Regions from separate parts of the Virgibacillus siamensis genome, predicted to be linked through region 2. Evidence: riboswitches for the same ligand, from Rfam matches in the RefSeq annotation. Region 2 holds a riboswitch; each other region holds the start of a gene.
What was found. Region 2 has a riboswitch for S-adenosylmethionine ahead of B1K71_RS03580 (homocysteine S-methyltransferase family protein). Riboswitches for the same ligand answer to the same signal wherever they lie in the genome.
Positions count from the first base shown of each region.

Region 1: another riboswitch for S-adenosylmethionine. It lies ahead of B1K71_RS15305 (LLM class flavin-dependent oxidoreductase); the one in region 2 lies ahead of B1K71_RS03580 (homocysteine S-methyltransferase family protein).
Region 3: another riboswitch for S-adenosylmethionine. It lies ahead of B1K71_RS07490 (Na+/H+ antiporter NhaC family protein); the one in region 2 lies ahead of B1K71_RS03580 (homocysteine S-methyltransferase family protein).
Region 4: another riboswitch for S-adenosylmethionine. It lies ahead of B1K71_RS13340 (methionine ABC transporter ATP-binding protein); the one in region 2 lies ahead of B1K71_RS03580 (homocysteine S-methyltransferase family protein).

Region 1 covers NZ_FUIH01000007.1:2,312,466-2,314,671, reverse strand. The annotation lists gene B1K71_RS15310 (ABC transporter permease) at 1-730, shown strand, start outside; SAM riboswitch class I at 869-977, shown strand; gene B1K71_RS15305 (LLM class flavin-dependent oxidoreductase) at 1,191-2,206, shown strand, end outside.
Region 2 covers NZ_FUIH01000007.1:15,896-18,101, forward strand. The annotation lists gene B1K71_RS03575 (hypothetical protein) at 1-312, opposite strand, end outside; SAM riboswitch class I at 985-1,085, shown strand; gene B1K71_RS03580 (homocysteine S-methyltransferase family protein) at 1,185-2,206, shown strand, end outside.
Region 3 covers NZ_FUIH01000007.1:772,851-775,056, reverse strand. The annotation lists gene B1K71_RS07495 (DUF3267 domain-containing protein) at 99-716, opposite strand; SAM riboswitch class I at 799-912, shown strand; gene B1K71_RS07490 (Na+/H+ antiporter NhaC family protein) at 1,051-2,206, shown strand, end outside.
Region 4 covers NZ_FUIH01000007.1:1,889,963-1,892,168, reverse strand. The annotation lists gene B1K71_RS13350 (toprim domain-containing protein) at 179-532, shown strand; gene B1K71_RS13345 (thioredoxin family protein) at 543-860, shown strand; SAM riboswitch class I at 921-1,032, shown strand; gene B1K71_RS13340 (methionine ABC transporter ATP-binding protein) at 1,122-2,153, shown strand; gene B1K71_RS13335 (methionine ABC transporter permease) at 2,143-2,206, shown strand, end outside.

The sequences.
Region 1 (2,206 bases), 2.3 Mb from region 2:
GGGTATCAATGAGCAAAAATTGGATCAGGCAGATAAGCTATTACAGGCACCTTCGGCAGAGCATTGGTTTGGTACGGATGCATTTGGACGCGATATTTTAAGCAGGATGATGTATGGTGCCGGGATTTCACTGTGGATTGGTTTCTCATCCGTCATTGGTTCAGTTGTTGTCGGTTCTTTTTTGGGGCTAATTGCAGGATACTATGGACGATTTTGGGATATGATTATTTCAAGGTTGTTTGATATTATGATGGCTTTTCCAAGTATTTTGCTTGCAATCGCCATTGTTGCAATGCTTGGACCTTCTTTGCAAAATGCGTTAATAGCGATTGCATTGGTTAATGTGCCTGTATTTGGGCGACTTGTACGATCAAAAGTCATGACATTAAAGGAAGAAGAATATGTCCAAGCTGCCCGTTCAATCGGCATGCGGGATGCGCGGATTTTATTTTATCACGTATTACCGAATAGTCTTGCTCCTATTATTGTGCAGGGGACATTAAGTGTTGCGACAGCTATTTTGGATGCTGCTGCATTGGGATTTTTGGGAATGGGGGCGCAACCGCCTGAACCGGAATGGGGGAGAATGCTGGCAGATGCAAAAAATCATATACAAGGTGCGTCATGGACTGTTATTTTTCCGGGGATTGCAATTATGCTGACAGTGCTCGGGTTTAATTTAATGGGCGATGGACTGCGGGATGCACTGGATCCGCGAATGAAAAACTGACTGGTTTGAATTGCGGATCATGTAAAATGGATTCTACAGGATAATCGGGATTAAGCTTAAGGTCCTAATATTTCCAAAACATGTTGACAAATCATTATTCTGTGATAACATAATTAAAAATTAAATAATTTTGAGTACTTCTTATCAAGAGAGAGGGAGGGACTGACCCTGTGAACTCTCGGCAACCAGCTTTTTATTAAGCATGGTGCCAAATTCAGAGGAATGGATAGCATTCCGGAGATGAGAAGGCGTCGACAAAATGTATCGTTGTTTTGTAAACCCTTCTCTATTTTTTGGAGAAGGGTTTTTTGCATTCAAGCAGAAAGGGGAGAGGATTCCAATGAAGGTTTAAATATCAAAAGTATTAACAGAACAAGCCTCATCTGTAATGCCTTGCATACTTAAATCCAAGTTTTCCAATTTGATAACTTTAATTAAAAATCAATTTAGGAGTGATTTTATGAAAAAGCAAATCCATTTAAATGGTTTTATCCAAAATTCACCTTCACCACATTCAACAGGATTGTGGAAATACGAAAAAGATCAGGGTATCCATCACAATCAATTATCTTACTGGACGGAAACTGCAAAAATACTGGAACGTGGAAAGTTTGATGCACTATTTATTGCCGATGTATTGGGGACCTACAGTGTTTATAAAAACAGTCATAAACCGGCTGCACAGCATGCTGTACAATTACCTGCTCATGATCCGCTGATTCCGATTTCCGCTATGGCAGCCGTTACAGAACACTTAGGTTTTGCGCCTACAATATCAGCAACATATGCACAGCCATATGCTTTAGCACGGCAGCTGTCCACACTTGATCATCTGACGGAAGGGCGTGTTGCATGGAATGTTGTGACATCATATTTGGAAAGTGAAGCGGTTAACCTTGGTCTGTCAGGACGCCTTCAGCACGATTTGCGCTATGATCGGGCGGATGAATTTTTGGAAGTTGTTTATAAGTTATGGGAACACAGCTGGGATGATCATGCAGTTATACACGATAAAGAAAAGGACAGTTTCGCAGACCCCGATAAGGTAGATTTGATTCATCATCAGGGAAGATTTTTCGATGTGCCCGGACCACATTTGGTGGAACCATCCCCGCAGCGTACACCCGTTCTTTTCCAGGCAGGGGCTTCGCCAAGGGGACGAAATTTTGCTGCAAAACATGCAGAGGCTGTCTTTACTAAAAATCATTCACTGGATGCTTTGCGGCAATATTCCGCTGATTTACGGGACCGTACGGAAGAACAGGGCAGAGAACCCGGTAACGTACTTATTTTCCCGATGATTCTGCCGATTATCGGTTCGACAGAGGAAGCGGCATATGCTAAATATGAGGAACTTACGAATCAGGTTAGTTATGAAGGAACACTATCCCTGTTATCCGGACATACCGGGATTGACTTTTCTACATATGATCCCGATCAGTATATCGAGGATATGGAAACAGAGGCGGTTCAGGG
Region 2 (2,206 bases):
AAGAAACACGTTAGAATCTATGGAGTTAACTAACCTTTTGAGGAAGGTTATGTTTGTATTAAGCATAGGAGAGAGAACGATTAAAACAATACTAAGAATAAATAATACATTCTTTGCTATCTTTCGTAAGATATGTTGTTCACTATCTTTCTTCAAAGGGTTATCTAATAAACTTGAAATACTCATTAACAACGCACCCAATGAAAAACCGAATATGGAAAAGTCCCCAAGTGTTATGTATCCCAACGAATAAAGAGGTGCACCAAAAATAAATATTATCCCCAATACTAAGATGATTCTTTGTTCCTTCAAGTCCTTAACACCTTCTTTCGTACTAAGACATAAAAGAATAATATGCTACAAATTTCACACTTATTTATATATTCAGTTTACATTATTTAGAAGGAATATTGAACATAAAATTAAGGTTGCAAAACAATTAAAAATCTACTATAATGAAACTTGTTCGTTAATCGTATGAATAGTGACGAAAAGAAAGCCACAATTGACGTTTGAATATACGGTCAAATCACGGTTTCTTAACGATTATTAAATTTATAAAATTGAAAGCACGACTCAAAATCGTGTTCCTTCGGGAGTGTCGGTTCGACCCCGACCACCGGTATCCTATAGACGATGATATGGCGATGTTTATTCGGAAAATAATCCGATTGGACAATCGTCTTTTTTTTGCGTTAATAAGGATAAGCATTTTAAATCGATTAAAGTTTGTCTATTAATTTATTGGACTTTGGAGGATGTATGGAATGATATTCAAGTAAACAATAGATTCAGGTGATTTCCATCGTCCTGAGATGGAAAGGTTCCAAATAAAGTGGAGCACCGTCTTCATGCTACCGAGAAAGCGGCTTTGAACGGCAACTCAAATCATTGAACCGGCTGTTTTGTTGCATTAAAAAATTTTCTTGACTTTTAAAAATACTGCGTGTATTGTATATAGTAATCAATAATTGAATACTGAAACTCTTATCAAGAGAGGCAGAGGGACTGGCCCTGTGAAGCCTCAGCAACAGACTTTTTAGTACTGTGCTAATTCCAGAAAGCGTGAAGCTTGCAGATAAGAAGAGTATTGAACACACGGCAAAACCCTCTTCTTATTTCAGAAGGGGGTTTTTTCGTTATTTAATTCACTGCGACAACTAAATTCAAAAGGAGGAAATGTTATGAAGCGCAGTTTGGAAGATCGTTTAAAAGAAGGTACCGTAATTGCAGGGGAAGGCTATTTATTTGAATTGGAACGCAGAGGATATTTGCAGGCAGGTTCGTTTGTTCCTGAGGTGGCTCTTGATAATCCTGAGGCATTAAAACAGGCATATCGGGATTATATGAATGGCGGTTCTGATGTTGTATTGGCTTTTACATATAATGCTCATAGGGAAAAAATGCGTATTATTGGAAAAGAAGATTTGCTGGAACCCTTAAACAGAAATGCTATTCGCCTTGCAAAAGAGGTTGCCAAAGAGCATCCAAAAGAAGAAGCGTTGGTGGCAGGGAATATATCGAATACCAATATCTTTAATCCGGATGATCCGGAGTCAAAGGAAAAGGTTAGAAATATATTTGCAGAAATGGTTACATGGTGCAAAGAAGAAGGGGTCGACTTCATCAATGGTGAAACATTTTATTACCATGAAGAGGCGCTAATAGCACTGGAAGAAATTACTAAACAAAGTTTGCCGGCAGTCATTACATTCGGGTTAATGGGCGAGAACATTTTACGGGATGGATACACTGTGGAAGAGTCCTGTAAAATACTTTCCGAAAAAGGAGCATTGGTCGTTGGTATGAATTGTTTCCGTGGTCCTGATACCATGCAGCCGTATCTTGCCGCCATACGAAACAATGTTGACGGTTATGTCGGCGGTTTGCCTATCCCATATCGTACAAATGAAGAACACCCGACATTCTTTAATTTGCCTGATGGGGGCTGCAGCTGCCATTTACCTACAGAAACAACATTTCCGACTGCTCTTGATCCGCTGTACCATAACCGTTATGAGCTGGCGGAATGGGCAAAAGAAGCAAAAGACACAGGTATCAACTATATTGGCCTATGCTGTGGTGCTTCACCGGCGATGCTGCGGGCCGTGGCGGAAGCTGTGGGTGTTGAAACAGTAAATTCCAGATACTCCCCTGATATGGAGAAGCATTTTCTATTCGGGACAGATAAAACACTTCAAGCGCA
Region 3 (2,206 bases), 760 kb from region 2:
CTAACATAAAGCATAACATCCACAGAAAAAATAACCACCCCGGCATTAATCTGAACTATCAATTTCAATTTTTTCTTTTATCGGGCTTTAAATCACAGTTAATTACTTCGTTTCCAATAAGTTTTTGTCCCGTTATTTGTTATGATGGCTTTCCTTGGAATGTTGATTAATATGAACATGAGATTCAGGATATCAACTGACGATGCCATAGCGTTAACGAATATCAGAAGCTTCATGGATGGTGTTAGTGCTCCAATTATTCCCAGCACCATTGGTAATAGCATGGAAATAATAATAAAAGGAGCAACAGTAATAATGATGTACCTCGATTTTGTAATCACTTCTTCCGTTGCTACATACCCGCCAAATAGTGTGAGTCCAATCGTCGTGTTTTCGGATCTGAGAAAGTTTGGTATGAAAATCAAATGGAGTAATTCATGGATGAAGACCAATAAGAATATTAAGAGTATAATTCCCAGGTTAACGGTAATTGTTAATGAATCCTGCTGCGTTGTCATACCAAATTCATTTAATGTAATACCGGAAAAAAGATTTATCATCCAAAGGGCTGCAATTCCATTCAGTATCATAAACGGAATTGATAAAAGAATAGCCACTGTCAAACTTTGGGGTACTTTCATTTCCTTCCAGCCATTTTGAATCAGTTCCACATGTACAGCTTCATTCATCTTCGGCAATTTATTCCGTACCTTCATGACACTCCCCCCATTTTCAACATATTACGATTGACACATTTCATGAATTGTACTAAACTGACTATCATCCAATTAAATACACCACTTATCCAGAGTGGCTGAGGGATCTGGCCCTGTGAAGCCCGGCAACCTGCGCAAATAACTGCAAGGTGCCAATTCCAGCAAACCGCTATATATGCGTTTTGGAAGATAAGATATTCTATAATCTCCTTCCAAGACGGAAGGTTTTTTGTTTTTGTACAGGTTTTATTGCACAGTCCAGATGTTGAATCGACATGATAGCAATAACCCCAGAATTCCTAACACACTTACATTCATCAAGGGGGAGATTGGAATGAACACAACAAAAATTAATAAAGGAAATCCTTTTGCGTTACTGCCTTTTATCATTTTTTTACTGTTATTTATCGGATCCGGTCTTATAAATGGCGACTTTTATAAACTGCCCGTACTTGTTGCAGTATTCATTGCCGTTTTATTCGCACTGTTTATGAACCGGAAAATGGCGTTTAAAGATAAACTTGACCACCTGACAAAAGGTGCAGGTCATCCCAACATTATGCTGATGGTCATAATTTACCTGCTTGCCGGTGCATTTGCTGCTGTCGCTGAGGGTGTTGGAGCAGTTGAATCAACCGTTAATCTCGGTTTAACTTTCTTACCGGAAAACCTGTTAATTGTCGGGTTGTTTATAATCGGCTGCTTTATATCCATTTCAATGGGGACATCCGTCGGCACGGTCGTTGCGCTTGCCCCAATCGGTGCCGGACTTGCTGATCAGACCGGTATGAGTACTGCCTTGATTATGGGTGCAATTATCAGTGGTGCCATGTTCGGTGATAACTTGTCGATGATTTCCGATACGACCATTGCGGCGGTTCGAACACAGGCTGTTAAAATGAGTGATAAATTTAAGGTGAACGTTTATATCGCACTTCCCGCTGCAATTGTAACAGCTGTAATTTTCGGAGTAATGACACTTGATGCAAGCGGCGGGGTCAGCGGAAATCACCCATATGACCTGATAAAAGTATTGCCATATCTTGCCGTACTTGTATTTGCGATTGCCGGTGTCAATGTCATCTATGTCTTAATCGGCGGTACCATTTTCGCCGGAATCATTGGACTGTTTTACGGTAAATTCGACGGCATGGGATTCCTGAACTTGCTTGGCGACGGCATGGCCGGCATGCAGGAACTATCCCTGTTATCGATTTTACTAGGAGGTTTAGTCGAACTAATCCGTGTAAACGGCGGAATTGACTTCATGCTTCATGCTATCAGCAATCGAATTAAAACACGAAAAGGTGCCGAAGCAGGAATTGCCGGACTTGTCAGCGCCTTTGATGTATCAACAGCCAACAACACAATCTCTATTATCAGTGTTGGTCCGCTAGTCAAACAGATTTCAGAACGGTTCGGTGTCGACCCGCGACGATCAGCTAGTGTTCTGGATATTTTTGCAAGTGCATTTCAGGGGATTTTACCGT
Region 4 (2,206 bases), 1.9 Mb from region 2:
ACTAAACGTACAATTTGGAGCATAAGGGTTACAAAATGGAATATGCTTTTTGTAAGAGTTCTTTTTAGCAGGAAGCCATATTTCTATGAAATCATGCATCAAGCATAAAATAACTGTACACCCTGGCTGCTGTGTTATAATTTTAAAGAATCTGTTTTCAACTGGGAGCGATTTGGTGATGACGGATGATCCGGGAAAAATCATTATTGTCGAAGGTTTGACAGACAAAAAACAAATTAAAAAGGTCATTACGGAAGACCTCGAAATCATATGTACGAACGGCACACTTGGTGTGGAAAAGTTTGACGAACTTTTGGAAACGTACAATCTCGATAACCGTGATGTGTATATTTTAGTTGATGAAGACAGTTCAGGAGTGAAACTGCGGCGGCAATTGACCAGGGAACTGCCCCATGCCGAGCATATGTACGTTAGCGGTGAATACCGTGAAGTTGCGGCGACCCCTGAACACGATATAGCAGTGGAGTTGGCCGGAAAGGGAATCAGGGTCAATCCGATTTTTTTACTATAGGGTGATCATTTTGCAGGAAGCAACAGAGGAAGTATTACAACAGGATCGTTTGTTACTGTATATCTACACACCATTTTGCGGTACATGCAGTTTGGCAAAATCAATGCTGAATAAAATTGAATCGGTCCATGGTGAAGATATATTTTATGACATGAATGCATCCTTGAATCCTGACTTCATGCAGGAAAATAAAGTGGAAAGTGTTCCATGCCTGTTGATAAAGGAAAACAATGAAGTGAAGGAAAAAGTATATGCATTCCGTTCCATACCAAATATTTATCGTTATCTAATGGAATATAAACCGGAGTTGTTCGCAAAAAATGATTGACATGCCGGCAAATGGATGCTAATATCTTGATTATACTTTTTAAAAATTTAATACGTTTTTCTCTTATCCTGAGCGGTGGAGGGGCTGGCCCTGTGAAACCGCGGCAACCTCAAATGAAGTTTATTTGAAAAGGTGCCAATTCCTGCAAAGCAACAGCTTTGACAGATAAGAGAACGTGAAGATAGCAGCTTACGTCTTTCCGTTCTCTTACGGAAGGGCGTTTTTAATTTGTGACATCGTAATGTCTGAAGGAGGATTTTGTTGATTTCAATCGAGGGTTTAAGCAAAGTATTTACATCTAATAAGAATAACATTACAGCTGTTGATGATTTAACCCTATCCATCAACGAAGGTGAAATATTCGGTGTAATCGGGTACAGCGGGGCAGGGAAAAGTACATTTGTACGGCTTCTGAACCGGCTGGAAGAACCTTCAGACGGAAGAATTGTTATAAATCAGCAGGAAATTACAGCTTTGAATACGAAGCGTTTACGGCTTGCACGACAGGAAATCGGGATGATATTTCAGCACTTCAACCTGCTTTGGTCGCGTTCGGTAAAAGATAATATTGCCTTCCCGCTTGAAATTGCCGGAGTTCCAAAACGTGAACGGGAGGAACGTGTACAGGAATTAATAAAATTGGTTGGGTTGTCCGGGAGGGAAAATGCCTTTCCATCACAGTTAAGTGGCGGTCAGAAACAGCGTGTCGGTATCGCCAGAGCACTCGCAAACAGACCGAAAGTGCTGCTTTGTGATGAAGCAACATCAGCACTTGATCCTGAAACAACAAATGCGATTTTGGATCTTCTGGTTGACATTAATAAAAAACTGGATCTGACTGTTATTTTGATTACCCATGAGATGCATGTCATCCGAAAGATATGCAATCGGGTTGCTGTCATGGAAGAAGGAAAAATTGTGGAGCAAGGTGAGATGATGGATGTCTTCCTGAGGCCGCAGCAGCAGGTTACGAAAAAGTTCGTGGAACAGGTGATGGGTACCAGTGACGAGAATGAAGTATATGCCAGTCTGGTTGAAACGTACCAAAGCGGTAAAATCATCCGCCTGCATTTCCTTGGTGAAACAGCCAATCAGGCAGTGGTGAGCAGTGTCGCCAAGAAGTTTGCCATTGATATCAATATTTTACAGGGAAAAATCACGCAGACACAGCGTGGGGCATATGGAACCCTATTCGTTCAAATAGATGGTCAGCCATCTGAAATAGACAAGGCGGTCGACTATATTAAGAATGAAACCTCTGTGGAAGTGGAGGTGGTCCGTGATGTTGACTGAGTTATTTCCGAATATAGACACCCAGGAGTTGTGGGTTGCCACGTATGAGACTT